One region of the Cupriavidus sp. Agwp_2 genome, then DNA from elsewhere that is predicted to be linked to it. Evidence: predicted binding sites of a transcription regulator. Region 1 holds the regulator's gene; the other holds the start of a gene.
What was found. The regulator FNR, encoded in region 1, switches genes on or off when oxygen is low (the NO sensors DNR and NnrR bind a similar motif). The targets are predictions, from matches to a motif close to TTGATNNNNATCAA.
Positions count from the first base shown of each region.

Region 2: a site for FNR is predicted at 2,051-2,064, ahead of LPA45_RS28045 (nitrite reductase). Genes of this name have one in related genera too.

Region 1 covers NZ_CP088083.1:2,239,836-2,254,452, reverse strand. The annotation lists gene ccoP (cytochrome-c oxidase, cbb3-type subunit III) at 1-138, shown strand, start outside; gene ccoG (cytochrome c oxidase accessory protein CcoG) at 188-1,660, shown strand; gene LPA45_RS10590 (FixH family protein) at 1,696-1,905, shown strand; gene LPA45_RS10585 (hypothetical protein) at 1,902-2,147, shown strand; gene fnr (fumarate/nitrate reduction transcriptional regulator Fnr) at 2,219-2,944, opposite strand; gene LPA45_RS10575 (sulfite exporter TauE/SafE family protein) at 3,022-3,780, shown strand; gene scpB (SMC-Scp complex subunit ScpB) at 4,331-5,197, shown strand; gene rluB (23S rRNA pseudouridine(2605) synthase RluB) at 5,203-7,107, shown strand; gene rimP (ribosome maturation factor RimP) at 7,408-7,896, shown strand; gene nusA (transcription termination factor NusA) at 7,893-9,368, shown strand; gene infB (translation initiation factor IF-2) at 9,462-12,359, shown strand; gene rbfA (30S ribosome-binding factor RbfA) at 12,420-12,788, shown strand; gene truB (tRNA pseudouridine(55) synthase TruB) at 12,874-13,821, shown strand; gene LPA45_RS10535 (tripartite tricarboxylate transporter substrate binding protein) at 13,846-14,617, opposite strand, start outside.
Region 2 covers NZ_CP088084.1:2,266,526-2,281,142, forward strand. The annotation lists gene LPA45_RS28040 (c-type cytochrome) at 1-185, opposite strand, end outside; gene LPA45_RS28045 (nitrite reductase) at 257-1,942, opposite strand; gene LPA45_RS28050 (universal stress protein) at 2,218-2,643, opposite strand; gene LPA45_RS28055 (TerC family protein) at 2,654-3,670, opposite strand; gene LPA45_RS28060 (AMP-binding protein) at 3,746-6,631, opposite strand; gene mobB (molybdopterin-guanine dinucleotide biosynthesis protein B) at 6,836-7,411, opposite strand; gene LPA45_RS28070 (carbonic anhydrase) at 7,408-8,106, opposite strand; gene LPA45_RS28075 (peptidylprolyl isomerase) at 8,136-8,888, opposite strand; gene narI (respiratory nitrate reductase subunit gamma) at 8,905-9,588, opposite strand; gene narJ (nitrate reductase molybdenum cofactor assembly chaperone) at 9,635-10,300, opposite strand; gene narH (nitrate reductase subunit beta) at 10,328-11,878, opposite strand; gene LPA45_RS28095 (nitrate reductase subunit alpha) at 11,875-14,617, opposite strand, start outside.

The DNA.
Region 1 (14,617 bases):
AGCATCGTCGATGCCATCCTGAAGGGGCATAACAACCATATGCCGGCACATGAAGAGATCCTGACGCCAGAGCGGATCCGCATGCTGACGGCTTATGTCTGGGGCCTGTCCAATACCGGCGGGGGTGCCGGCCAATGACAGGCGACTCATCTGCGCGGGCGCGGGCCGCCCGCAGGAGAAACCATCCATGAACGCACCCGGGACCGAAGAAGTGGCCCGGGCGGCCGACCCCCAGCGGTCGGCCGCTGCGCCTGCCGAGACCTCGGATGAAACACTGTACGAGGTCCGCCGCAAGATCTATCCGCGCTCGGTCACGGGCGCATTCTCCAGTTGGCGCGTCTGGCTGGTCCTCTTCACCCAGCTGATTTACTACGGCACGCCCTGGCTCCAGTGGAACGGACGCCAGGCCGTGCTGTTCGACCTTGGCGAACGCAAGTTCTATATCTTCGGGCTGGTGCTGTGGCCGCAGGATGTCATCTACCTCGCCGTGCTGCTGGTCATTTCGGCGCTGGCGCTGTTCTTGTTCACGGCAATTGCCGGGCGGCTGTTTTGCGGCTATGCCTGTCCACAGACGGTCTATACCGAGATATTCATGTGGATCGAGCGGCGGATCGAGGGCGACCGGATCGCGCGCATCCGCCTGGATGGCGATCCCTGGAGCCTGCGCAAGCTGCGCCTCAAGGCCACCAAGCACTTCCTGTGGGTACTGATCGCCCTGTGGACTGGGTTCACCTTCATCGGCTACTTCGCGCCGATTCGTGAACTTGGCGGCGAGCTGGCGAGTTTGTCGCTGGGCCCGTGGCAGACGTTCTGGATGCTGTTCTACGCGTTTGCCACCTGGGGCAACGCGGGCTTCATGCGCGAGCAGGTATGCAAGTACATGTGCCCGTACGCGCGTTTCCAGAGCGTGATGGTCGACCGCGACACCTATGTCGTTACCTACGACATCGGCCGGGGCGAGCCGCGTGGCAGCCGTTCGCGCAAGACCGATCATCGCCAGGCGGGCCTGGGCGATTGCGTCAACTGCAGCATTTGCGTCCAGGTGTGCCCGACCGGCATCGACATCCGCGACGGCCTGCAGTATGAATGCATCGGCTGCGGTGCCTGCATCGACGCCTGCAACCAGGTCATGGACAAGATGTCCTATCCGCGCGGCCTGATCCGGTACACGTCGGAAAATGCCATGCGCAAGGCGCTGTCGGCGGCAGCGTCGCGCAAGCGCTTGATGCGCCCGCGTGTCATCATCTATTCGGTGGTGTGGGTTGCGCTGCTTGCGGGCTTCGTCGCTTCGATCGCGCTGCGCACGCCGCTGAAGGTGGACATCATCCGCGACCGCGGCGCGTTGGGCCGGGAAGTCGAGGGCCGCTGGATCGAGAACGTCTATCGCCTGCAGCTGATCAACACGACTGAAGGGCCGATGCACATCAGCGTGCGAGCCGACAGCGACGAGTTGAAAAACCTGACGGTCGAATACGACAAGCAGGCCGAGTCGCTGGCGCCGACGTCGAACCGGCTGTTGCCGATCCGCATACGCGTGCCGATCGAATACGCCGCGCAAGGCACGCACAAGATCAGCGTGACGGTGACCAGCGAAGCAACTGAGCGGGGCAGCGCCGAGATCCGGCAAACCACCAGCTTTATCGTGCCGCGCGACCTGTGACGCCAGGCGCTCGGTGCAGAACTTAAGGGGGCATGATGAATCAGCAAGGCAATCCGTGGTGGAAAGAGCCGTGGCCGTGGCTGTTGATGAGCGGCCCGCTGGTCGCGATGGTGGCGTGCGGCGTCACCATCTGGCTTGCGTCGTCGCATCCTGACATGCCGGTGCAGGGCGCGGCGCGTCATGGACTGGTGGTCGAGAAGGCGGAGGCAGTGCGGCCTCAGCCGAGCGCAGCGAGGCAGCCATGAGGTTGCGCTGGCTGATGTGGGTCTTGTGGCCGGGGTTCCTGATGGCGGGCTTCGCCACCGCGACGGTGTTCTCGGTCGTGGATCCCGGCGACCTGAAGTTCTTCGGGCATCCGATCGAGGCGTCGCGCGAATCGATCTATACGATGAGCTTCCTGCTGGCGTGGATATTCTGCGCGCTGTCCAGCGGGCTGACGCTGTACACGATGCCGACGCGACTTAGCGATACCGACGAGCTGGAGTGAAGGGGGATGCTTGCGCCGCCCTGTGCGGCGCAAGCGCAATGCGGTGTGGTGTGGTGTGGTGTGGGAAAGGGTCAGCAGCTGCGGCTGTAGAGCTGCTTGATGCCGGCGAGATCCACCAGCTTCACGTGGCGCTGGCGAATCTGAATCAGGCCGGCTTCAGCGAAGCGCGAGAACAGGCGGCTGACGGTTTCCAGTTTCAGGCCCAGGTAGCTGCCGATTTCCTCGCGGCTCATGCGCATCACGAATTCGGTCGACGAGTACCCGCGTGCCGAAAGGCGCTCCGACAGGTTGATCAGGAACGCGGCCAGGCGCTCTTCGGCGCGCATCGAGCCGAGTGTCACCAGCATCAGCTGGTCGTGCGTGATTTCCTTGCCCATCAGCCGCAGGAACTGGTGCTGCAGCGAAGGCAGGTCTGCGGACAGGGTCTGGAGGTCACCAAGGCGGACTACGCAGACTTCGGTATCTTCCAGCGCGGTCGCGTCAGAGGCATGCTGCATTTCCCCCAGGCCGTCGAGTCCGACGATCTCGCCTGGCAGATGGAAACCGGTAATCTGTGAACGGCCGTCTTCGGTCGTGACGTGCGTCTTGAGCGTGCCGAAGCGAACGGCATAAACCGCGGTGAGGGGATCGCCCATGCGATACAAGGTCTCACCCTTATGGACCCGGATGCGTTCCTGCACCAGCGTGTCCATCTTGGTAAGGTCTTGCTGGGACATGCCAACCGGAAGGCACAGTTGCCCCATCGCGCATGTGGAGCAACGGGGCGACATTTCGGTGATTGGAATGGAGGTAAGCAATTGGAACCTGCAAGATTGGATGCGAGGGCGCGATCAGGACATTTTACCGTGCGATGTGATGCGGCAGGGAGCCAGATTTGACATTTGGTGTGCTAATTAGCGTTTTTATGCTGGCATTGCTGGGCGGCGTGCACTGTGCAGCAATGTGTGGCGGCATCGCGCTGGCAGTCGAACAACCACGTGGCAGCGTTGCGGCCATGACCTTCGTGCGCAGCCGTGCTGCCTGGGTCGGCGAGTTGCTGGCAATGCACCTGGGCAGGATTTCGACCTACATGATGCTAGGCGCGCTACTGGGCGCGATCGGCGCCGGCGCGTGGAAGCAGGATTACCTGCCGTTGCAGCGCTGGCTGTTCGGTGCCGGCAGCGCGATGCTGCTGTGGTCGGGCTGGCGCCTGCTGCGCGGCAATGCCTTTACCGTGGCATGGCTGGAGCGGCTGGCGGCGCGGGCTGGCAGTGGCGTGGCGCGGCAGTTGGGCCGGCTAGGCGGCAACATGCCCGCGTTCGTGCGTGCGCATGGGGGCCTTGCCAGGCGCTACGGGGTTGGACTGGCCTGGGGGCTGGTGCCGTGCGGCATGGTCTATGGTGCGCTGACGCTTGCGCTGCTCGCCGGCAATGCCGGTTCCGGCGCACTGGTGATGGGCGTGTTCGGCGTCGGCACGCTGCCCAACCTGATGGTGCTGTCGGGGCTGTCCGGCTACCTGCGCAGCCTGTCGCGGCAGCGCGCGGTGCGGGTGGGCGCGGGCGTGGCGGTCATGGCGTTCGGGGCCCTTGGCCTGGCGCGCGCGGTGTTGCTGCCACATTCGCTGGCAGAGCAGGGTTTCTGCCTGGTCTTTTGAGGCGCATGGGGCGCGCGGCGCAGCGAATGATGGTTGCGGGCAAGGGCGGGAATGCCATACAATCGCCAACATTGCGGTATCGCGCGGTGTTTTGTAAGCAACGGCGAGCAGCGCCAAGCGGCCTTCCTACCAGAAGGCACGCCCACGGCGGCGGGAAGCGTTGGTGGTTCGATGCCCGGCCCGGCCCGCGGTCCATCCGGTTCAAAAGATCAAAGCCCGGCTGGCACTGCGGTGTTGGAGATGCCGGCCTTGCTCCCGATACCCGTTTTTCTTGCGTCCGAGGCGTTCAGTTCGCCGACAGCAGCGTCCGGTTTTCGGATGTGCCACGCAAGAGGTTCGCTGACCGGCCCATGGCGGCATGCGAACGATCTCCTGCCGGAGTGACCCGGCAACTCGATGCAAAGAATGGAAGTGCACGGCTTGGATGCAGCAGGTATCCGGGTGAGCTGCGCAATGAGATGGCGATGGCATTGGCGTCGCTGTATCCAAAATCTCCGGTGCCCCGGATCCGTCCGGGAGCAGGTGCAAAGACAGGCTGCACACCATCAACATGAATACCCAAGAGGCGAAGATCGTCCTCGAGACGGCGCTGATCTGCGCGCAGGAACCTTTGCGCGTCAATGATCTGCGACGGCTGTTCGCCGACGATGTCGGCGCGGACACCGTCCGCGTGCTGCTGGAGGAGTTGCGCCAGGACTGGCGCCCGCGCGGCGTGGAGCTAGTGTCGCTGGCCAGCGGCTGGCGCTTCCAGAGCCGCCCCGAAATGCGCGAATACCTCGACCGCCTGAATCCTGAAAAGCCGCCGAAATATTCGCGCGCCGTGATGGAGACGCTGGCGATCATCGCTTATCGCCAGCCGGTGACGCGCGGCGATATCGAGGAAATCCGCGGCGTGACGGTTAGTACGGAAGTCATTAAGAAGCTGGAAGACCGTAGCTGGATCGAGGTGATCGGCCACCGCGACGTGCCGGGCCGGCCGGCCCTGTATGCCACCACCAAGGCCTTCCTGGACGACCTCGGGCTGCGCACGCTGGACGAGTTGCCGCCGCTTGAAGATGCCCAGGCGCAGGCGCAGGCAACGCTGCTGGATCAGCAGGCCATCGATTTCGAGGCGCTGGCGGCAGGCAAGCCCGGTAGCGCCGATGAAGAGGCGTTTGCCGAGCCGGCGGGGGGCGAAGCATCCGCCGCCGGCGAGCCCGAAGTCACGGACGCCGGCCAGGCATCCACAAACGGCGAAATCGCCAACGGATTCGACCTGCAGCCGCACCAGCATGGGGCTGAGGAAATGGGCGCCGAAGGCGAACCGAACGAACCTGCCGACCCGGCCGAATCCGATCCGGACGGGGCGCGGGGAGAGCTGTTGGAAGACAGCGCCCCGCCGCACCCGAGCGAGCACGACGAGCGCGTGCCGAACTGAACAACATGCAACATCCGATAGTGAATACCTTGTCTGATTCCGTTGAGCAAGACGCCCGCAACGCGGGCGCACCCGCCGATTCCGGCGCCGCAGAACCCGGATCGGGCAGCGAAGCCGCGCCCCGCCGCAAGGGGCTGCGCCGTGGGCTGAGGAACCTGGTGGCGTCCCGCCGCCAGGCGGCGCAAGACCGCGATGCCGGTCGCGCCGAAGGCGCCGAGGCCGGTACGCCCGGCGACGCCGCGGAAGCGGCCGCCGCGCCGGCGGCGGCCGGCGGGCGCGGTGCCCAGCGTGGCCGCGGCAAGCGCAAGCCGGCGCAGGGCGATGGCGGCCAGCCGGCGCAGGCTCCGGTGGACAAGGCGCACAAGGCTGAACGGGCTGAACGGGCTGAAAGGACCGAGAAGGCCGAAAGAGCCGAGAAGGCAGACAAGGGTGAACAGGCGGGCCGCAAGCGTAAGCCCAGCCCGCGTGGCGTCAAGCCTGCCGCGCCGGTCGAGGGGCAGGGCGCTGCCGGCCGCCAGCCGCAGGGCCGCCGCAAGGATGGTGCCAGGCCGCAAGGCCAGCGCAAGGGCCAGGGCGGCGCCGACAAGGCCGCGTCCAGCAGCGAGGACCTGTTCCGCTTCGTGATTTCCGAGCAGTACGACAACGAAGACACGGTCATCCCGCGCACCAAGGCCAAGCCGGTGCGCGAACTGTCGGCCGAGGACGATGCGCCCAAGCTGCACAAGGTGCTGGCTGAAGGCGGCCTGGGCTCGCGCCGCGAAATGGAAGAACTGATCCTGCAGGGTCGGGTCTCGGTCAACGGCCTGCCTGCGCATATCGGCCAGCGCATCCTGCCGGCCGACCAGGTGCGGGTCAACGGCAAGCTGATCCACCGCAAGGTGTCGACCAAGCCGCCGCGCGTGCTGCTGTACCACAAGCCGGCCGGTGAAATCGTCAGCCAGTCGGACCCCGAGGGCCGTCCGACCGTGTTCGACAGCTTGCCGCGCATCAAGTCGGGCAAGTGGGTTGCGGTCGGCCGGCTGGACTTCAATACCGAGGGCCTGCTGATCTTCACCACTTCGGGCGATATCGCCAACCGCTTCATGCATCCGCGCTACGGCGTCGAGCGTGAATACGCCGTGCGCACGCTCGGCGAACTGGCCGAAGCCGACCGCCAGCGCCTGCTGCACGGCATCAAGCTGGACGACGGCGAGGCCAACTTCCTGCGCATCGCCGATGGCGGCGGCGAGGGTGTCAACCAGTGGTACCACGTGGCGCTGACCGAAGGCCGCAACCGCGAAGTGCGGCGCATGTTCGAGGCGGTCGGCCTGACCGTGTCGCGCCTGATCCGCACGCGCTACGGCCAGTTCCTGCTGCCGCGCGGCCTTAAGCGTGGCCGCTGGCAGGAAGTCGAGCCCAATGACGTCAAGGCGCTGATGACTGCGGTCGGCCTGAAGGTACCGGGCAAGGCCGAGCAGTCGGGCAAGGGCGCGACCAAGGTCGGCGGACGCAAGCAGCGAACCGAAGCCGCGATTGCCGGCATGCCGATGCACACCGGGATGGATGGCCTGCCGCGCTACGAACAGGGCGGCGCCCGTGGCGGCAGCCGGGGCGGCCAGCCGGACCCGATGAAGACGTCGATGGGCTATATCAGCCACGGCCCCACGCTGCTGACCTCGCATGCGGCCAATCTCGGCGGCGGCCGCGGCCCCGGCACGCGCCAGGCGCGCGGGGGCGGTGGCACCGGCCTCGGCGGACAGGGCAAGCCGCCACGTCGTGGCGGTGGCGAAGCAAACGGAAATGTCATGCCGAAGGCCGCGAAGCCGGGCGGAAACCGCACCCAGCGCGGCGGCGGCGGCGGCGGCGGCGCCGGTGGTGGTGGTGGCAACCGCGGTGGGAACCGTGGGGGCAATCGCGGCGGCAACCGCTGAGTGTCAGATGCTGCGCATGGCGGGTGGAAGGCCCGCCGGCGCGGCAAGTAATCTGCGAGTATGTCTGGCTTTTGCCTTTTCGACATAATCCGCGTATAATTCAAGTCTATTCAAAAAGCCATCCTCGCCGAGGGTGGGCGAATGATGGGCATTGCGCCCATTTTTTTTTGGTTCGCCCGATTTCGGTCCTGCGCCCTGGCGCGGGCGGATGGCGGACAGGCAGCACTGCAGCAGGGTCGTCCCGGACGGCAGCGGCGGGTTTGCCTGCCACGGTGTTGATGGCCATTACTCGGGATAACAGTGCATCTGGCAGATTTGATCGAAACCACCCTTAACGGCATGGGATATGAGCTGGTTGAGCTCGAGCGTGCCCCGGCCGGATTGCTGCGTGTCTATATCGATCAGCCTGAAACCGGCATTGCCATCGAGGATTGTGAAAAGGTGAGCCGCCAGCTCACCCACGTGTTTACGGTCGAGAACGTCGACTATGAACGCCTCGAGGTCTCGTCGCCCGGACTGGACCGGCCGCTGAAGAAGCTGGCCGACTATGTCCGCTTTACCGGCGCCGAGGCGCGCGTGACGCTGCGCCTGCCGGTCAACGGGCAAAAGAACTTCACGGGCATCCTGCGCGAACCGACCGGCGAGACGGGCGCGGAGAAGGTCGGCCTGGAGTTCGAGGGCAAGGATGGCCCGGCACTGCTGGAATTTGCCGTATCCGATGTCGACAAGGCACGCCTGGTGCCGGTATTCGACTTCAAAGGAAATCAAAGAAAAGGGAACAAGCAATGAGCCGCGAAGTTCTGTTGCTCGTCGATGCGCTTGCGCGTGAGAAGAACGTCGACAAGGATGTGGTATTCGGTGCCCTGGAGGCGGCGCTCGCCTCGGCCACCAAGAAGCGTTTCGAAGAAGACGTGGATATCCGGGTCGCGATCGATCGCGAGTCGGGCGAGCATGAAACCTTCCGCCGCTGGCTGGTCGTTCCCGACGAGCAGGGTCTGCAGGAGCCGGACAAGCAGATCCTGCTGTTCGAGGCCCGCGATGAGAACCCCAGCATCGAACTGGACGACTATATCGAGCAGCAGATCGAGTCGGTGGAATTCGGCCGTATCGGCGCGCAGGCCGCCAAGCAGGTGATCCTGCAGCGCATCCGCGACGCCGAGCGCGAGCAGATCCTGAACGACTACCTGGATCGCGGCGAGAAAATCATGACCGGCACGGTCAAGCGCGCCGACAAGAAGGGCCTGATCGTGGAATCCGGCCGCGTGGAAGCGCTGCTGACCCGCGACCAGATCATTCCGAAGGAAAACCTGCGCACCGGCGACCGCGTGCGTGCTTATATCCTGAACGTGGACCGCGCCGCGCGCGGCCCGCAGATCGAGCTGTCGCGCACCGCCCCTGAGTTCCTGATCAAGCTCTTCGAAAACGAAGTGCCGGAAATGGAGCAGGGCCTGCTGGAAATCAAGGCCGCCGCGCGTGATCCGGGCGTGCGTGCCAAGATCGCGGTGGTGGCGCACGACAAGCGCATCGACCCGATCGGCACCTGTGTGGGCGTGCGCGGTACGCGCGTGACCGCGGTGCGCAACGAGATCGGCGGCGAGGCCGTGGACATTGTGCTGTGGTCGGAAGACCCGGCGCAGTTCGTCATCGGCGCGCTGGCACCGGCACAGGTGCAGTCGATCGTGGTTGATGAAGAGAAGCACTGCATGGATGTGGTGGTCGACGAGGAAAATCTCGCCGTCGCCATCGGCCGCAGTGGTCAGAACGTACGCCTGGCGTCCGAACTGACCGGCTGGCAGATCAACATCATGACGCAGGAAGAATCGGCGCAGAAGCAAGCCGAAGAGAGTGGTGTCGTGCGCAAGCTGTTCATGTCCAAGCTGGACGTGGATGAGGAAGTGGCAGACATCCTGATCGAGGAAGGCTTCTCCACGCTGGAAGAAGTGGCCTATGTCCCCATCAGTGAAATGATGGAGATCGAGGCCTTTGACGAAGACACCGTCAACGAGCTGCGCAACCGCGCGCGTGATGCGCTCCTGACGATGGAACTGGCCCGGGAAGAAAAGGTGGAAGAGGTATCGCAGGATCTGCGCGCCCTCGACGGCCTGAACCCGGAACTGATCGGCAAGCTGGCCGAAGGTGATATCCACACGCGTGACGACCTGGCCGAACTGGCCGTGGACGAGCTGGTCGAGATGACCGGCGTCAGCGAGGAAGAAGCCAAGGCGCTGATCATGAAAGCACGGGAACATTGGTTCAACTGAGGGACACGGGGCCGGGCCGGCCAACACCAGCCCGGGCGCGCTTTCCGCATACGATTTGTCCCGACGAAGACACCAAGCATTGAAAGGGTTTGAATGGCAAGCACAACAGTTGCCCAACTGGCCGCAGAACTGAGTCGCAGCGCAGCTGCCCTGCTGGAACAATTGCAGGCGGCTGGGGTGGGCAAAGCTGCGCCAGAAGACATCATCACGGAATCGGATAAGACCAGGCTGCTGGACTATCTGAAGCGTTCGCACGGCCAGGCCGACGACAGCTCCCGGAAGAAGATCACGCTGACGAAGCGTGAAACCTCCGAGATCCGCCAGTCGGATGGCGCCGGCAAGACCCGCACGGTCCAGGTGGAAGTGCGTAAGAAGCGCGTGCTGATCAAGCGCGACGAGGCCCACCCCGAGGCGCACGCTGATACAGCCGAGGCCCAGGCCCCGGTCGTCGACGCTGCCGAGCAGGCACGCCGCGAAGAGGAAGAACGCCGCCAGGCCGAACAGCTGGCGCGCCAGGAAGCCGAAGCCAAGGCCGCCCGCGAGGCTGCCGAGCGCGAGGAAGCCGAGCGCCGCGCCCGCCAGGAAGCACTGGAAGCGGAACAGCGCCGCCAGGCCGAACTCGCCGCCAAGAAGGCGGAGGAAGAGGCTGCCGCGTCGCGTGCCGTGACCGAGGCCGCGGAAGACTCCTCGCGCAAGAAGGCCGAGGACGAGAAGGCCCGTGTGACCGCCGAGCGCGCCGAGGCGCAGAAGGCCGCCGACGAGGCCAAGGCTGCCGCCGACAAGGCCCGTGCCGAGCAAGAGATTGCCGCGCGCAAGCGCCGCGAGGCTGCCGAAGCCGAAGCCCGCGCCATCCAGCAGATGCTGAATGCGCCGGCACGCGTGCTGAAGGCGCCGTCCGAGCGCAAGGCTGAGGAAAAGAAGGCCGAGCAGACCGGTACGCTGCACAAGCCGGTCAAGCCGGCTTCCGCGACCGCGACCGAAGCCAAGACTGGCGACAAGAAGCCCGCCACCACGACCACGACCACTACCACCACCGCCGACAAGAAGGGCAAGGTGGGTAAGCCTGGTACGTGGCAGGACGAAGGCAGCCGCAAGAAGGGCAGCGGCCTGAAGACGCGCGGCGATTCGTCGGGCGGCACGGGCGGCTGGCGCGGTGGCCCGCGTGGCCGCGGCGGCAGGCAGCAGCAGCACGACGACAGCCGTAGCAACTTCCAGGCGCCGACCGAACCGGTGGTGCGTGAAGTGCACGTGCCGGAAACCGTCTCCGTGGCCGATCTCGCCCACAAGATGGCAGTGAAGGCATCCGAGGTCATCAAGCAGATGATGAAGCTCGGCCAGATGGTGACCATCAACCAGGTGCTGGACCAGGAAACCGCCATGATCGTGGTGGAAGAAATGGGCCACAAGGCGTTCGCCGCCAAGCTGGATGATCCGGAAGCGCTGCTGGTGGTGGGCGGTGAAGAACACACCGACGCCGAACAGCTGCCGCGTCCGCCGGTGGTGACCGTGATGGGTCACGTCGACCACGGCAAGACCTCGCTGCTGGACTACATCCGCCGCACCAAGGTTGCCGCGGGCGAAGCCGGCGGCATTACGCAGCACATCGGTGCCTACCACGTGGAAACCGACCGTGGCGTGATCACCTTCCTGGACACCCCGGGTCACGAGGCCTTTACGGCCATGCGTGCCCGCGGTGCCAAGGCGACCGACATCGTGATCCTGGTGGTCGCGGCCGACGACGGCGTGATGCCGCAGACCAAGGAAGCGATTGCGCATGCCAAGGCTGCCGGCGTGCCCATCGTGGTGGCGATCAACAAGATCGACAAGCCCGAAGCCAATCCGGACCGCGTCAAGCAGGAACTGGTGGCCGAGCAGGTGGTGCCGGAAGAGTACGGCGGCGATTCGCCGTTCGTGCCGGTGTCGGCCAAGGCCGGCACGGGCATCGAAGAGCTGCTCGAGCAGGTTTCGCTGCAGGCGGAAATCCTGGAACTGAAGGCGCCGGTCGACGCCCCGGCCAAGGGCCTGGTGGTGGAAGCCCAGCTGGACAAGGGCAAGGGCCCGATCGCTACCATCCTGGTCAGCAGCGGCACGCTCAAGCGTGGCGACGTGGTCCTGGCTGGCAGCGCCTACGGCCGCGTTCGTGCCATGCTGGACGAGAACGGCAAGGCGACCAAGGAAGCCGGTCCGTCGATCCCGGTGGAAATCCAGGGTCTGTCGGAAGTGCCTGCCGCCGGTGAAGAAGTGCTGGTGCTGCCGGACGAGCGCAAGGCGCGCGAAATCGCGCTGTTCCGCCAGGGCAAGTTCCGCGATGTGAAGCTGGCCAAGCAACAGGCCGCCAAGCTGGAGAACATGCTCGAGCAGATGGCCGAAGGCGAAGTCCAGACGCTGCCGCTGATCGTCAAGGCGGATGTGCAGGGTTCGCAGGAAGCGCTGGTGCAGTCGCTGCAGAAGCTGTCGACCGCGGAAGTGCGCGTGCAGATCGTGCACGGCGGCGTGGGTGGCATCTCCGAGTCCGACGTCAACCTGGCGACGGCATCGAAGGCGGTCATCATCGGCTTCAACGTTCGTGCCGACGCTGGTGCGCGCAAGCTCGCCGAGCACAACGGCATCGATATCCGCTACTACAACATCATTTACGATGCGGTAGACGAGATCAAGGCGGCGATGTCGGGCATGCTGGCACCAGAGAAGCGCGAGACCACGATCGGCCAGGTCGAGGTGCGCCAGGTGTTCCGCGTGCCGAAGATCGGCGCGGTGGCCGGCTGTATGGTTACCGACGGCATGGTCAAGCGCAATTCGCTGGTGCGCGTGCTGCGCAACAACGTGGTCATCCACGACGGCGAGCTGGATTCGCTGAAGCGCTTCAAGGACGACGTCAAGGAAGTGAAGCAAGGCTTCGAGTGCGGTCTGTCGATCAAGAACTTCAACGATGTTCAGGAAGGCGACCAACTCGAGGTGTACGAAATCACCGAGGTGGCGCGTACGCTGTAAGGCGTCGCAAACAACGGCAGGCTTCGGCCTGCCGTTGTCATCTCAGCAGAACAGCATTGAATGGCCAAGAAAGGCAATATCTCCTCCCGCAATCTCCGCATCTCCGACCAGATCCAGAAGGACCTGGCCGAGATGATCCAGCGCGAACTGCGCGACCCGCGCCTCGGCCTGGTCACGCTGCAGTCGGTCACGCTGACGCCGGACTACGCCCATGCCAAGGTGCACTTCACCGTGCTGGGTGCCGAGCCGGCGACGGCCGAAGCCATCCTCAACGAGAAGGCTGGCTTCCTGCATTCGCTGCTGTACAAGCGCCTGCACATCCATACCGTGCCGACGCTGCGCTTCCTGCACGATACCTCGGTCGAACACGCGATCGAGATGTCCAAGCTGATCAACGAAGCGAACGCCACGCGTTCGAAAGACGACTGAGCCGGCGCCCGTGCCGCCAGGCATGGGCAACGCGGTCCTCAGGGCCGCACGCCGCGCCGCATCAGCGTTGCTCCTGTTTTCTCCGATGACCGATTCCAACGCCGCTCGCCCGCCGCGCCTGCCGCGCCGCGACGTCCATGGTGTGCTGTTGCTCGACAAGCCGCTGGGCCTGTCGTCCAACGATGCGCTGGTGCGCGCCAAGCGCCTGCTGCGCGCCACCAAGGCCGGCCACACCGGCACGCTCGACCCGCTCGCCACCGGCTTGCTGCCGCTGTGCTTTGGCGAGGCCACCAAGTTCTCGCAGGACCTGCTGGAAGCGGACAAGACCTATGACGCCGTGGTGCGGCTGGGTGCGCGCTCCAGTACTGGCGACGCGGAGGGCGAGTTGCTCGATATCCGTGAAGTGACCTGCGACCGCGCCGCGGTGGAGCAGGCGCTGGCGCGCTTTGCCGGCGAGATCGAACAGGTGCCGCCGATGCATTCGGCGCTGAAGAAGGATGGCCGCCCGCTGTACGAGTATGCGCGCGCCGGGCAGACGGTCGAGCGCGCCGCGCGCCGCGTCACCATCCATGCGATCGAACTGATTGATTGTGCTCTGCCCGAATCGCCTGCTTTCACCATGCGCGTGACCTGCAGCAAGGGCACCTACATCCGCACGCTGGCCGAGGATATCGGCGAGGCACTGGGTTGCGGCGCGCACCTGACCGGGCTGCGCCGCATTGCCGTGGGCGACCTGACGCTGGACGGTGCCGTGACGCTCGGGCAGATCGAGCAACAGGACGATGCCGCGCGGCCGGGCATGCTGGCGCCGGTCGACGCGTTGCTGCAGAAGTGCCCGCCCGTGACCCTCGACGAGGCCGCAGCCGGGCGCTTCCTGCAGGGACAGCGCATTGCGCACCGGGACCTGCCGGGCGGTACCGAGGTGGCGGAAGGCGTGCTGGCACGCGTCTATGCCGGCGAGCCCGTACGCCTGCTCGGCGTCGCGCGCATGCGCGAGGGGGCGTTGCGCCCGGAGCGGCTGGTCAGGCTGTAAGCGCGCCCCGCGCCGGCAGCCGGATCAGTCGAGCGTGATCTTCGCCGCCTTGATCACGTCGGCCCACATCTTGCGGTCCTGCGCCAGGAAGCTGGCGAAATGCTCAGGCGTGTCGCCGACCGGCTCGGAGCCGAATTCCGCCATCTTCTTCTTCACTTCCGGATTCGCCAGCGCCTTCACCAGTGCCTGGTTGTAACGGGCCACAATTGGCTTGGGCAGGTCCTTCGGGCCGAAAATGCCTTGCCAGGTCGGCATATTGAAGTCCTTCAGGCCGCTCTCGGCCAGCGTCGGCACCTCAGGCAACAGCGGCGAGCGCTTGCTGCTCGTGACGGCGATGGCGCGCACCTTGCCGGACTTGACCAGCGATGCCGCGGTGGTGATGTTGTCGACGGTCATGGCGATGTGGCCACCCATCAGGTCGGTGATTACCGGCGTGGCACCCTTGTACGGCGCGTGGACCATGTCGACGCCGAGGCGATGCAGCATGGTCTCGGCGATCAGGTGGTTGGAGGTGCCAACCCCGGCCGTGCCATAGGTGACCTGCGGCGTCTTCTTGACGTACGCGGCGAAGTCGGCCATCGACTTGACCGGCAAGGCCGGGTTGATGATCACCACATTAGGCTGCGTCGCCAGCATGGCGATGGGCGTGAAATCGTCCGCCTTGTAGGGCGTGCCCTTCGCGTTGAGCACATGCGTCACCGCCATCGCACCGGCCGCGCCCATGCCGATGGTGTAGCCATCAGCCGGCGCCTTGGCCAGCTTGTCGGCGGCGATATTGCCGCCGGCGCCGGGGACG
Region 2 (14,617 bases), on a different replicon from region 1:
ATGTCCTTGAAGGCCGGTCCGATCACCTTCTTGTCGACGCCGTGGCAGGACAGGCAGGCCTTGCTGGATGCAAGCTGCTGGTTCGCGTGGGCCACGCCGGGCATGGCGGCACCGAACGACAGGACACAGGCGGCGGCTGCGAGCAGCGCGGGCAGGCGAGCAGGCAGTTGGACGGGGTGCTTCATCTTGATTTCTCCGTTTGGGGGGAATGGAACCGGGCACCGCAACCGACAGAGCGGTGCGGTGCCGCGGGTTGTTAGTAGACGTCGTGTTGTGTGTTGTAGGCGTTGAACTTGCCGGTTGGCGTGATCAGGCGCTTGTCCTTGATCACGGTCTTGAGCGTGCGGGTCTTGTCATCGACCACCACCAGTGCGGACTCGCCGTCCTTGGTGCCCCAGACCGAGAACCAGACCTCGTCGCCGGCCTGGTTGTATTCGGCCTGCACCACGCGCTTGGCGCCGGCTCCTTTCAGGCCGGCCCAATCGGCGATCGGCAGCACCTTGAAGCCGTCTTCCAGGTTGCGCGTATCGAACACCGCCACTGACTGGTTCAGCTTGGCATCGGGATTGAGCGGTGTATCGACCCACAGGTTCGAGGACTTGGGATGCGTCTTGATGAACAGCGAGCCGCCGCCCTGGCCCTTGAGCGTCTGCACCACCTTCCAGGCCTGCGCCGCATGGCCGGCGGGATCGGTGCCGATCAGGCTGATGGTTTCGTCGCCGAGGTGGCTGGTGGCCCAGACCGGGCCGAACTTCGGATGCGTGAAGTTGGCGCCGCGCCCCGGGTGCGGGGTCTTGCCCACCTCGATCAGCGCGGCGAGCTTGTCTTCCTTGGTGTCGACCACGGCGATCTTGTCGGACGCATTGGCCGCGACCAGGAAGTAGCGCCCGGTGGAATCGAAGCCGCCATCATGCAGGAACTTGGCCGAATCGATGGTGGTGGTCTTCAGGTTGGACAGGTCCGAGTAGTTGACCATCAGGATCTTGCCGGTCTCCTTGGCGTTGATCACAAACTCGGGGTGGTAGTGGCTGGCGACGATCGAGGCGACGCGCGGCTCGGGGTGGTACTCGTTGTCAACGGTCATGCCGCGCGTGGACACCACCTTCAGCGGCTTGAGCGTATCGCCTTCCATGATCACGTACTGCGGCGGCCAGTACGAGCCCGCCACCGCGTACTTGTCTTCATAGCCCTTGTACTTGGAGGTTTCGACCGAGCGCGCCTCCATGCCGATCTTGACCTCGGCGACGATGTCGGGCTTGGGCAGCCACAGGTCGATCAGGTCCAGCCGCGCATCGCGCCCGATCACGTACAGGTAGCGGCCCGATGCCGACATGCGCGAGATATGCACCGCATAGCCGGTCTTGACGATGCTGATGATCTGCTTGCTGTCGCCGTCGATCAGCGCGACCTCGCCGGCATCGCGCAGCGTGACCGAGAAGAGATTGTCCAGGTTGTACTGGTTCATCTTCTTCGACGGCCGTTGCGCGACGGGCAGGATGTCCTTGCGGCTTTTCTCGATGTCAGCCAGTGAAAATTCCGGCGGCGTCGGCGGATCGAGCTGTATATAACGGGCCATCAGGTCGACTTCCTTGTCGGAGAGGTCACCGGATGTGCCCCAGTTCGGCATGCCGGCCGGGCTGCCGTACTTGATGAAGGTCTTCAGGTATTCCGAGCCGCGCGCGCGTGTGATGTCTGGCGTCAGCGGCTTGCCGGTCGCGCCCTTGCGCAGCACGCCGTGGCAGCCGGCGCAGCGCTCGAAGTAGATCTGCCTGGCGTGATCGAACTCGGCCGTGGTCAGCGTGGGGATCGTCGCCTTTTGCTCTGCCTTGGTTTCAGGCTTCTGTGCGGCCTTGGCGGGGTTGGTGGCTGCCTGGGGAAGTCCCAGCCAGAGTGAGAGCGGCAGTGCCGCGAATGCGGGGTAAAGCCATCTTCTTGCTTTCATGGTGCCGTGGTTCAGCGGGTTGTGGAAAGCTGTTGTCGCGGTGCTTGTGGGGCGCGAACTGGCACCAGGCGCTTGCAGTGATGATGCGGACACACTGCGAGTAGGGGATTGACTGGCATCAAACCGGGATGGATGACACGCAACGGTTTGTGCGCGGAGCCGAAGATGGTTGCGTGCGTGCCGCGCAGGCGCATGCATGCACGGGGCGCTGCGCTATCCCGCGGGATAGCGCAGCGCCCTCACGGCATGGCGTGGAGAAGTGGACCGACGCGCTGCTAATCCTTGATCAACAGCACCGGGCAGTGCGCATGGGCAAGGACCCGCCTGGCTACCGATCCGACGATGGCATCGAGAAAGCCGCCGCGGCCATGCGAGCCCATCACGATCAGGCTGGCCCCTATCTGGCTTGCATACTCGACGATGCGGGTCGGCGCAAAGCCTGTGAAGCCATGGCGCTCGAACGGGATCCCGGCTTCGCCGAGGATGGTGGCCACCGAGCCCATCGCCTTCTCGTTCTGCTCGCGATGCCAGTCGTCGAGCGTGCCGCGGTCGATGAAGGACTTGATGTCGCCCGGCACATCCGGTTCGCAATGCACTACGTGCACGACGAAGTCGCGGGTCAGCAACGGGCTTTGCGCGAGGTAGCGCGCAGCCGCGTCGCTATAGGACGACCCGTCGGTCGCCAGCAGGATCTTGTTCATGGCTTGCTCCTCATGTGCGCCGGTTACCGGCACCGCGTTCGCGCGGTGCGCCGCTGCGGCCCGGCTGATCGCCCGCTGCGGCGGCTCGCCTGGTCCTGGCCTGGCTGAGCAGGACGGAGACGAACAGCGTCATCGCGACCGCGCCCAGGGACCAGTGCACCGGTATATGGAACCACGGCTCGACCAGCATCTTGGCGCCGATGAAAGCGAGCACGATGGCGAGGCCGTACTTCAGGTACTGGAAATGCGCCGCCAGGTTGGCCAGCAGGAAATACAGGGCTCGCAGCCCCATGATCGCGAAGATGTTCGAGGTGAATACGATGAAGGGATCCGTGGTCACGGCAAAGATCGCCGGGATGCTGTCGACGGCGAACACCAGGTCGGTCGCTTCCACCATCAGCACTACCACGAACATCGGGGTCGCATAGCGCAGGCCGTCGATGCGCACGAAGAAGCGTTCGCCGTGATAGTCCGAGGTGATCCGCATGTGGGCGCAGAGGAAGCGGACGATGGGATTGCGCGAGAGGTCGGGGGCATGCCGGGACATGAACAGCATCCTGATGCCAGTGATGACGAGGAACACGCCGAACACGTAGAGGATCCAGGCGAACTGGCTGATCAGCCACACTCCCACCAGGATCATGGCGGCGCGCATCAGGATTGCGCCGAGTACGCCGAGCAGCAGCACCCTGCGCTGCAGCTCCGGCGGCACGGCGAAGTAGCTGAAGATCATCGCGAACACGAACATGTTGTCGACCGACAGCGACAGCTCGATCAGGTAGCCGGTGTAGAACTCCAGCACCTTGCGAGAGGCTGTATCCCGGCCGGCGTCCTCGGCCACCACATACCAGAGTGCCAGCCCAAAAAGCGCGGCCAGGGTCATCCAGACGAGGGTCCACCCCAGCGCCTCGCGCGTGGAGACGCGGTGCGCATGCCGCCCGCCGAGGACGAAGATATCCACGAGCAGCGTGCCCAGCACCAGGATGAAGAATCCGGCCCACATCGGGGCGGTTGCAAAGGTGTCCATTGCCTTATGGGGTAACTGCAGGGGTAACTGCCGGTGCAACTGCCGGAGGCCGGCGCCCGGTCCGGCCAACCGGGATCATGGCAGCTGCCGCGCGAGGTGGGGCCGCGCAGGCTGGGCCTTCACGCGCAGTGCATCGGGTTCGCCGCAGTAGTGCAGGATCTCGGCGCGGGCCGCGTTGCGCAGCCGCATTGCCGCCGGCCAGTCCTGCCCGTCAGGCGGCACGGGCCGGCCGATGACGACGCTGATCGGGCCGCGGCGCGGCAGCCACTGGCCGTCTCGCAGTACCGAGCGGGTGCCCCGCAGCGCAATGGGAACCACCGGCGCGCCGGCACGGGCGGCGGCGAGGAAGGCGCCCGAGCGGAAACGTTGCAGCCCCGGCTCGCGGCCAAAGGTGCCTTCCGGGAACAGCAGGGCGGATCGTCCGTCACGCACCGCCGCGACCAGGCGCGCGATGGCCTCGGATTCGCGCACGTTGTCGAAGCGGTCGATGAAGTCGGCGCCGATGCTGGACAGGTAGGCGCCCGGAATGCGTTGCGCTTGCAGTTCGCGTTTGGCCACTACGCACACCGGCATGGGCAGTGCGGCGATCAGCACGATGCCGTCCAGGTAGCTGGCATGGTTCGATACCAGCACGCAGGCGCGGTTGCGCGGCAGCTGCTCCAGCCCCTGCACGAACCATGGCACCGCGGCCAGCCGCAGCAGCAGCCGGGCGGCATGGTGGCTGAGCGCCCAGCCCATGGCGGGCCGGTGCATCGCCACCGAGGCCAGGCACGTCACCGGCGCCATCGCGGCGAACAACAGCCAGGTGTACAACGAATAGGACAGCCCGGCGGCGGCATGCCGGCCGCGCCGCAGCTGCGGCAGCAGCGCCTGCCAGCCGAAACGCGCAATCTGCAGCCAGGGGGCGGCATCGCCGAGGCCGGTGCCGCCATGCTCGAACCGCTCGCGGCAAGCGGCGCGCCGGATCTTGCCGCTCGACGTCTTCAGGATGGTGTGCGGCGGCACCAGCACGACATGGTCGGGCGGCATGCCGAGTACATCGAGCGCGGTTTTCAGCGCCTGCTGTTGCAGCGCGCGGCGCGCCGGTTCCTCGGTTGCGGCGGTTTCCGCCATTACCACGATGCGCTCGGTGCCGCTGTCCGGATCGGGACTGCCGAACACCGCGACACACCCTTTGCGGATGCCGGGTATGGCGCCGATGGCCTGCTCCACTTCGTAGGGATAGAGATTGCGGCCGCCGCGGACGATGGTCTCCTTGGCGCGTCCGGTGATAAAGAGCTCGCCGTCGGCGATATAGGCGTAGTCGCCGGTGTTGAGCCAGCCGCCGTCGAAGAGCTGGCGCGTTTGTGCCGGGTTGCGGAAATAGCCAGTGGTGGCCGACGGCCCGCGGAACTGCAGCAGGCCTTCCTGCCGCTCGGGCAGCTCGCGGCCGCTGACGTCTACGATGCGGATTTCGTGTCCGGGGAGGGGCCGGCCGCACGAGGGGATTTCCATCTGGTCCCGTTCGCCTGCCGACCGGCCTGCGTTCCCATCGGCGGGAACGGCCCGCGATGTGCGTACGAATGCGGCGCGGTCGATGCGGTCGGCGGTAAGACTCTGCCCGGGCGTCGGGAACGTCAGGCCCACCGATGCTTCCGCCAGCCCGTAGACCGGGGCTGCGGCTTGCGCGCGCAGTCCGTGGCGGGCGAAGCGCGCCGTGAATTTGCGCATGGTCTGCAGGCTGACCGGCTCGGCGCCGTTGAACGCGAAGCGCCAGCTCGACAGGTCCAGCCCCGACAGGTCCGCCTGCGCGAGCCTGTGCAGGCACAGCTCATAGGCGAAATTGGGCCCTCCGGAAAGCGTGCCACGATATTTGTGTATCGCCCAAAGCCAGCGCTCGGGCCGAGCCAGGAACGTGAGCGGCGACATCACCACCAGCGGGAAAGCGTAGTACAGGCTGCCCAGCCAGGCGCCGATCAGGCCCATGTCGTGATACAGCGGCAGCCAGCTGACAAAGACGTCGCGCGAGTCGACCGACAGCGCCTTGCCCATGGCGCGCAGGTTGGCCAGCAGGTTGGCATGCGTCAGCACCACGCCCTTGGGCGATCCGGTGCTGCCGGAGGTGTACTGGAGCAGCGCGATGTCGTGCGCGCGCAGCATCGCCTGGACCGGCGCCGCGGTGGTGTCCTCCACCTCTTGCGGCGTCAGCACGCTTTGCAGCGTGCCGGTGCTGGCCTTGAGCAGCGCGGCCAGCGGCCGGGCCTCGGCCACCGTGACAAGGATCGGCGCCTGCGCGTTGGCGAGGATGCCGGCGTGGCGCTGCAAGTGGTCGCCAATCTGCGCCAGCCGCGCGGGCGGGTAGAGCGGCACGGGGATCCCGCCTGCCAGCAGGATGCCGGTAAAGCAGTAGAAGTACTCCGCGCCGGTTGGCAGCATCAGCGCCACGGTCGTACCGGCGCGCACACCGCGCGCGGCCAGGCCCGCGGCAACGGCGCAGGCGTGCCGGTGCAGTTGCGCAAAGGTGATCGGCGTATCTTCGCCGTCGCCGCCGTGCAGGATGATGTGGGTACGTTCCGGGTGGCGGTGCAGGTGCCAGCGCAGCACGTCGGTGACGGTGGCGGCGCCCTCGGGCGCCTGCGCTGCCTCGTCCGCGGGTGCCGGACGGGCCAGCCGAGCCGGCGCATCAGCGGCGCCGGGGGGCAAGTCCCTGGCGGCGAGCACGGCACGCAGCAGCGCGCGTGGCGTGTCGGCCTGGGCCAGTACCTGCTCCGGCAGGCTTACGTTGAAACGCTGCTCGATACGGGTCAGCAGCTCGGCGCGCGTCAGGCTGTCGAATCCCAGTTCGGCTTCGAGCGCGCTGTCCAGCGAGGGCGAGGCCGCTGCGCCGGATTCCGTCTGCGGCCGCATGGCGGTAGACATCTCCCCCACGATGCCGAGCAAGGCATCCTCGTAGTTCTGCCGCGGGGGCGAGTCCTCGTTCATTCGCTTAGTGCTGTGTCCGGGCAAGACGGCGACCGCCGCCTCTCGCACATGCGCAAGGCGGCAGCACCGACGGCGACGGTACTGACACCCTTAAGATAGGCGGCGTGCGGAAATTGTCGAGGCGGGTGGCGAGGCGGGCACAAGCGGGGGTGTTCCGGTGACACACAGACGCACGATTGCGCACATGCCGCCGGGAGGCTGCGGTCAGGCGGCGACCATGCCCGTCGACTTCGGGAAGGCGACTGCCCCCTGGCTTAGCGGATCCCGTAGCGGATCCAGATGGTTCTGGCTCCGCATGGCAATAATGAACCGCCCGACCTGCGTGGCATCGCCCAGCGGCAGGCATGGCAGCAAAGTGTCGAGCCGCGCATCGGTGGCCACTGCGACGATCGAAGGATCGCAGGGGTAGTACGGCGCACGCCCATGCGCTGGCCGATACACCTCGATGCGCGGAATATCCTCCTGGCGGAAGCCTTCGACCAGCGTGAGGTCCGCGGGCCGCAGCCGCGCCACCTGTTCGGCGAGCGTCGGCTCCGCTTCGTCGGCCAGCTCGCGCACGATGGCGTAGCGATAGGGCGAGGCCACCATCACCTCGGTTGCACCGGCCGCGCGAAAGCGCGCGCTGTCCTTGCCGGGAGGCTCGAGTTCCAGCGGATGGTGGCTGTGCTTGATCACGTTGACGGTCAGGCCTTGCGCGCGAAACCAGGGCAGCAGGGCGGTAATCAGCGTGGTCTTGCCGCTGCCCGAGGTGCCGGCGATGCCAAAGATAAAGGGATTCATGGTGTGACGGATTCAGGTTGTGCGGGCAACGGGCATACCAGCGGCAGGAAGGCATCGGCACGCTGCGAGTAGGCCAGCAGCGCACCGGCCTGCAGGTCGAAATACCAGCCGTGCAGGGTCAGCTTTCCTGCTGCCAGCGCGCGCCGCACGAACGGGAAGGTCTGCAGGTTGCGCAGCGATACCAGGATCGCCGCCTGTTCGCAGGCGCGCTGGCGCTGCGCCGGGCTGGCGTCGGCAAGCGTTTGCTCCACCTGCCGGCGCGCGGGCGCGGCGATGCGCACCCAGGCACCCAGGTAGTCGGCTCCTTCGCCCTTATCGGGCGGATGGTCGCCGGCATCGGCCGGCTGTGCCAGCAACGCGCGGATGCCGCCGCAGCCGCCATGGCCCATCACGATGATGCGGTCGACGTGCAACTGCTCGACGGCAAACTGGATCGCCGCGGACACGCCGTGCAGGCTACCTTCATGACGCCCGGTGCAGGGCGGCACCAGGTTGCCGATATTGCGCACGGTAAAGAGATCGCCCGGGTCGCAACCCAGCAGCAGGGCCGGGTCCACGCGCGAGTCGCAGCAGCCGATCAGCAGCGTGGGCGGTTGCTGCCCGGTACGCAGCGCGTCGAACAGGCTTGGCGCGTCGTCGAAATAGCGTTGCTGGAACCGCTCGAAGCCCTTCAGTAGATGTTCGATCTGATGCATGGCGGTTTCCGTTGGTCAGGGTGGCGGCGCTACTGCACCAGCGGGCTGTCGGCGCCTTCCAGTTCGATGCCTTCGATGCGGGCGCGGCCGATCAGCAGGCTGGCGTACTGCTTCCAGGCGCGGTCGCGCGCCGCCGTGGCCAGCGCACCGGCGATGTCGCCGCGCACGGCGTCGAAGGGCAGGCGGGTGCCGGTGCAGCGCTCCAGGACGCGCACGATATGCAGCCCGAAGCGGGTCTCGACCAGCTGCGGCAGCACGCCGTCATGCTGCGCGGCAAACAGCGCGCGCTCGAACTCCGGCGCGGTTTCGCCGCGGAATACGCGGCCCAGGCGGCCGCCGTTGTTGCCGCTCGGGCAGTTCGACAGCGCGCGGGCATGCTGTGCGAAGCTCGACGGATCGCCGCGCACCAGTGCCAGCGTCTGCGCGGCGATTTCCCGCAGCGCGTCCAGCGGCACGCGCGGCGTCACCTGGAACAGGATGTGGTCGGCCTCGACCCACTCGCCGTCGCGGAAGCGTTCCGGGCGGCTGTCGTAGTGGCGGCGGCAGCTGGCTTCGTCCGGCTCGGGGATGCCGGCCTCTTGCTCCAGCAGCGCCATGGCGAGCGCGTCGTCGTCCTGGCCGGGCACGCTCAGGCCGAGGCGGCCGGCCTCTTCGCGTACCAGCAGTCGCAGGATGGCAGAGATCGTCGCCATCCTGGCGGGATTGGCCGCGTCGTGATGATGGTCAAGCTCGCGTTCGATATCGGCGTCGCGCAGTTCTACGCCGTTGACGGTGACAGGCATGTCGTTCTCCGTGGGGTTAGCGGCCGCGTACCAGCTGCCAGGCACGGCCGACGTAGCCGACCGAGGCAAAGCCGCTCCACACGTGCACCAGCCGCGTGAACGGGAAGATCGCGAACAGCGTGATGCCCATGAACAGGTGCGCCTTGAACAGCAGCGGCGCGTCGGCGATATAGCTGGCGGCGTCGCCGCGCAGCGTGACGAGGTGCTGGGCCCAGGTCATCAGCTGCACCATCATGTGGCCGTCCATGTGGCTGGCCGATTCAAAAATGGTGGACAGGCCCAGCAGCAGCGTCACCAGCAGCCACAGCAGCAGCACCTTGTCGCCGGTGCGGGTCACCGCGGACACGCGTGCGTTGGTCAGGCGGCGGTGCAGCAGGATCAGCAGGCCGGCCAGGCACATGGTGCCCATCACGCCGCCGGCGGCCATCGCCACGCCCTGCTTGAAGCCGTGCGAGACGCCCAGCGCGTCCCACACCGCGACCGGCGTCAGCAGGCCGAGCAGGTGGCCGAAGAACAGTCCCAGGATGCCGACGTGGAACAGAATGTTGCCCATGCGCAGGTTGCCGCGGTAGAGCACCTGCGAGCTGTCGGTCTTCCAGGTGTACTGCTCGCGCTCGAAGCGGGCCAGGCTGCCGAACAGGAAGATGGCGGCAGCGATGTAGGGGTAGATGCCGTAGAGGAATTGGTGAAGCGTTGCCATGGTGTTAGCCCAATGTCTGGTGTTCGGATTGCCTTGCCAGGTGTGGTCAGCAATGCGCAGGAACCGGCGCTGTGCCACGCGGATAGAACTTCACGGCCTGCGGCCCGGTCTGCGGCGCCAGCAGCGGTTCCACGCCATCGGCGCCCGGACCGAAGGTCTCCAGCGCCTCGTCCATGTCCCGCACCGGTGGCTCCTGCTGCGGTTGCGGCTGCACGTCGGTCAGCGTTCGCAGCACGGCGAACACGCCGGCGTACGGGCTCTGGTTGCGTGCGAGCCGGTCGCCGATCGCGGCCAGCACGTGGATCGCCTCGCCCAGCAGGTGCTCGGCGCGCGCTTCCTTGCCGTCGGCGCTCAGTGCGCCGAGGAACTCCAGGAACAGCGGCACATAGTCCGGCAGCTCCGACGCGGCCGGCTCGAAACCGTCGCGCCGGTATTCGTCGATCAGGTCCACCATGGCCTGGCCGCGGTCGCGGCTTTCCCCGTGCACATGCTCGAACAGGTGCAGCGAGTGCGACGGATTGCGGTCGAAGGTGGCGACATAGTTTTCCTGCAGCGTGATCAGCGTCTCGCCGCGCAGCATTCCGGTAACCGGTGCCAGCAGTCCGTGCGCCTGCGGCCATTCGGCCAGGGCAGTGTCGATCTCGGGCAGCGCGTCGAGCAGGTCCTGCTCGGGATAGCCGAGCAGCGCGCTGAGGATGGGGTAGAGGGGCATGTTCTTCTCCGGTTCGTTCGCGAGCGCTCAGCTCGTCACGGCATTCTTGCGCGACCTGGGCATGTCGACAAAGTGGACGCTGCCCTGCGGCTTCTTGCCGAACAGCGCGCCATCCGAGGTGCCGCCCGAGCAGCCGTTGCCGAAGGTGAAGCCGCAGCTGGCCTTGTCGTTGAAGCTGTCCTCGACCATTTCCTTGTGCGAGGACGGGATCACGAAGCGGTCCTCGTAGTTGGCGATGGCCATGGTCTTGTACATGTCCTCGACCTGCGCGGGCGTCAGCCCCACTTGCTTGAGCACATCCAGGTCTTGCACGCCGTCCACGACCTGCGAGCGCTTGTACGCGCGCATCGCCAGCATGCGGTCCAGCGCCGACAGCACCGGCATCACATCGCCCGCGGTCAGCAGGTTGGCCAGGTACTTGACCGGGATGCGCAGGCTCTTGACGTCGGGGATGATGCCGTTCATGCCCATGTGGCCCGCTTCCGCCGCCGACTGGATCGGCGACAGCGGCGGGATGTACCAGACCATCGGCAGCGTGCGGTACTCCGGGTGCAGCGGGAAGGCGATCTTCCACTCGCACGCCATCTTGTAGACCGGCGATTTGCGCGCGGCGTCGAGCCAGCTTTGCGGGATGCCCTGGCGCAGCGCCTCGGCCTGTACCTCGGGATCATGCGGGTCGAGGAAGACGTCGAGCTGCGACTGGTACAGGTCGCGCTCATCGGCCACCGACGCGGCTTGCTCGATGCGGTCGGCGTCGTACAGCATCACGCCGAGGTAGCGGATGCGGCCGACGCAGGTCTCGGAGCAGACCGTGGGCTGGCCGGCCTCGATGCGTGGATAGCAGAACAGGCATTTCTCGGCCTTGCCGCTCTGCCAGTTGAAGTAGATCTTCTTGTACGGGCAGCCCGAGATGCACATGCGCCAGCCGCGGCACTTGTCCTGGTCGACCAGCACGATGCCGTCGTCCTCGCGCTTGTAGATCGAGCCCGACGGGCACGAGGCCACGCAGGCCGGGTTCAGGCAGTGCTCGCACAGGCGCGGCAGGTACATCATGAAGGTGTTCTCGAAGGTCGAGTACATCTCCTTCTGCACGTCGTCAAAGAGCTTGTCGCGTCCGCGCGAGCTGAACTCGCCGCCGAGGTCGTCTTCCCAGTTCGGGCCCCACTCGATCTTTTCCATCTTGCGGCCGGTCAGCACGGACACCGGGCGCGCGGTGGGCGGGGTCTGCGACAGCGGCGCCTTCTGCAGGTGCTCGTAGTCGTAGGTGAAGGGCTCGTAGTACTCGTCGATCTGCGGCAGGTTGGGGTTGGCGAACAGGTTCGCCAGGATCTTCAGCTTGCCGCCCTGGCGCGGCTCGAGCGTGCCGTCGGCGTTGCGCTTCCAGCCGCCCTGCCACTTGTCCTGGTTCTCCCATTCCTTGGGATAGCCGATGCCGGGCTTGGTCTCGACGTTGTTGAACCACGCGTACTCGACACCGTCGCGGCTGGTCCACACGTTCTTGCAGGTCACGGAGCAGGTATGGCAGCCGATGCACTTGTCGAGGTTCAGCACCATGGCCACCTGGGCACGGATCTTCATTGCGAGGCTCCTTCCTTCTCAGTCTTTTCCACGAGCGGGCCTTCCAGCCAGTCGACCTTCTTCATCTTGCGCAGGATCACGAATTCATCGCGGTTGCTGCCCACGGTGCCGTAGTAGTTGAAGCCGTAGGCCAGCTGCGCGTAGCCGCCGATCATGTGCGTGGGCTTGGTCACGGCGCGCGTGACCGAGTTATGGATGCCGCCGCGCATGCCGCTGGTCTCGGCGCCAGGCACGTTCACGATCTTTTCCTGGGCGTGGTACATCAGGCACATGCCCTTGGGCACGCGCTGCGACACCACCACGCGTGCGGTCAGCGTGCCGTTCACGTTGAACACCTCGACCCAGTCGTTGTCGCGGATGCCGTTGGCCTTGGCCTCGGCTTCCGAGATCCACACGTGCGGGCCGCCGCGCGACAGCGTCAGCATGCGCAGGTTGTCGGAATAAGTGGAGTGGATGCCCCACTTCTGGTGCGGCGTGATCCAGTTCAGCACCAGCTCCGGGTTGCCATTGGGCTTCTTGCCCAGCATCGGCGCCACGGTCTTGGTATCGATTGCCGGCTTGTACACGCAGGCGCCTTCGCCGAAGTCCAGCATCCAGCGGTGGTCCTGGTAGAACTGCTGGCGGCCGGTCAGCGTGCGCCAGGGGATCAGCTCGTGCACGTTGGTGTAGCCGGCGTTGTAGCTGACCTCTTCCGATTCCAGCCCCGACCACGTCGGCGCGGAAATGATCTTGCGCGGCTGCGCCTGCACGTCGCGGAAGCGGATCTTGTCGTGCTCGCGCCCTTCGGCGAGGTGGGTGTGGTCGCGCCCGGTGATCTTCGACAGCGCTTCCCATGCCTTGACGGCAACGTGGCCGTTGGTTTCGGGCGCAAAGGTCAGGATCATCTCGGCGGCGTCGATCGCCGTTTCGAGCTTCGGCCGGCCCTGGCTCACGCCGGGTTCCGTCACCGTGTGGCTCAGGTCGCCGATTTCCTTCACCTCATGCCGGGTGTTCCAGTTGATGCCCTTGCCGCCGTTGCCGAGCTTGTCGAGCAGCGGGCCGATCGAAGTGAATTTCTTGTAGATGTCCGCGTAGTTGCGCTCGACCACCGTCATCGACGGCGCGGTCTTGCCGGGGATCAGGTCGCACTCGCCGGCCTTCCAGTCCTTCGGCTCGAACGGCTGGCCCAGTTCGCCCGGGGTGTCGTGCAGCAGCGGCGTGCACACCAGGTCCTTGCGCGTGCCCAGGTACGGGCCGGCGATCTCGCTGAACTTCTTCGCGATGACCTTGTAGATTTCCCAGTCGGTCTTGCTTTCCCACAGCGGCTGCACGGCTTCGGACAGCGGGTGGATAAAGGGGTGCATGTCGGACGTGTTGAGGTCGTCCTTCTCGTACCAGGTTGCCGTCGGCAGCACGATGTCGCCGTACAGGCAGGTTGTGCTCATGCGGAAGTCCAGCACGGTCAGCAGGTCCAGCTTGCCTTCGGCGGCCGGACGCACGTTGACTTCGCTCGGCGTGATCGCGTCGGCCTCGTCGCCGAACACGGCGTTCTGGGTGCCGAGCAGGTACTTCAGGAAATACTCATGCCCCTTGCCCGAGCTGCCCAGGATATTGGAGCGCCACACGAACATATTGCGCGGGAAGTTGGCGGGATTGTCCGGATCGTCGCAGGCGAACTGCAGCGCCCCCGACTTCAGTTGCTCGACGGTGTAGGCCACCGGGTCCTTGCCGGATTGTTCGGCCGCATCGACCACGTCCAGCGGGTTGGCGCCCAGCTGCGGCGCCGACGGCAGCCAGCCCATGCGCTCGGACTTCGCGTTCAGATCGAGCAGCGACATGCCGTCATAGCGCTTGCGGTCGGCGGTCGGCGACAGGATCTCGTCGACGGCCAGCTTCTCGTGGCGCCACTGGCTGGTGTGGTTGTAGAAGAACGAGGTGCCGTTCATCTGGCGCGGCGGGCGCGACCAGTCCAGGCCGAATGCCAGCGGAGCCCAGCCGAACTGCGGACGCAGCTTCTCTTGCCCGACGTAGTGGGCCCAGCCGCCGCCGCTCTTGCCGATGCAGCCGCACATCATCAGCAGGTTGACGATGCCGCGGTAGATCATGTCGTTGTGGTACCAGTGGTTCAGCGCGGCACCGACGATCACCATGCTCTTGCCCTGCGTGCGGTCGGCGTTATCGGCGAACTCGCGCGCCACCTGGGTCACCAGGCGGGCCGGGACGGAGGTGTGCTTTTCCTGCCAGGCCGGGGTGTAGGGCACGTCGTCTTCATACGACGACGCTACGTTGGGGCCGCCCAGGCCCTGGTCGACACCGTAGTTGGCCATCTGCAGGTCATACACGGTTGCCACCAGCGCGGTGCTGCCGTCGGCCAGCGTGATGCGGCGCGCCGGCACGCGGCGGCGCAGCAGTTCGTCGTGCTCGCCGCCGAAATAGGGGAAGCCCACTTCCACCACTTCGTCGCCATTGCCGACCAGCGACAGGCGCGGCTCGACCGCGCGGCCGCTGCCGCCATCCTTCATTTCCAGGTTCCAGCGGCCCACCTTCTCGCCGCCGTTGTGGGCAGCCTCGCCCCAGCGGAAGCCGATCGAGCCGTTCGGCGCGACGATCTCGCCGGTGGCATCGTCGATTTGCAGCGTCTTCCACTCGGGATGGTTGGCTTCGCCGAGGTTGTCGGCCAGGTGCGAGGCACGCAGGAAGTGGTCGGGCACCAGCGTGCCTGCGTTGTCCTGGTTCTCGCGCAGCAGCACCAGCATCGGC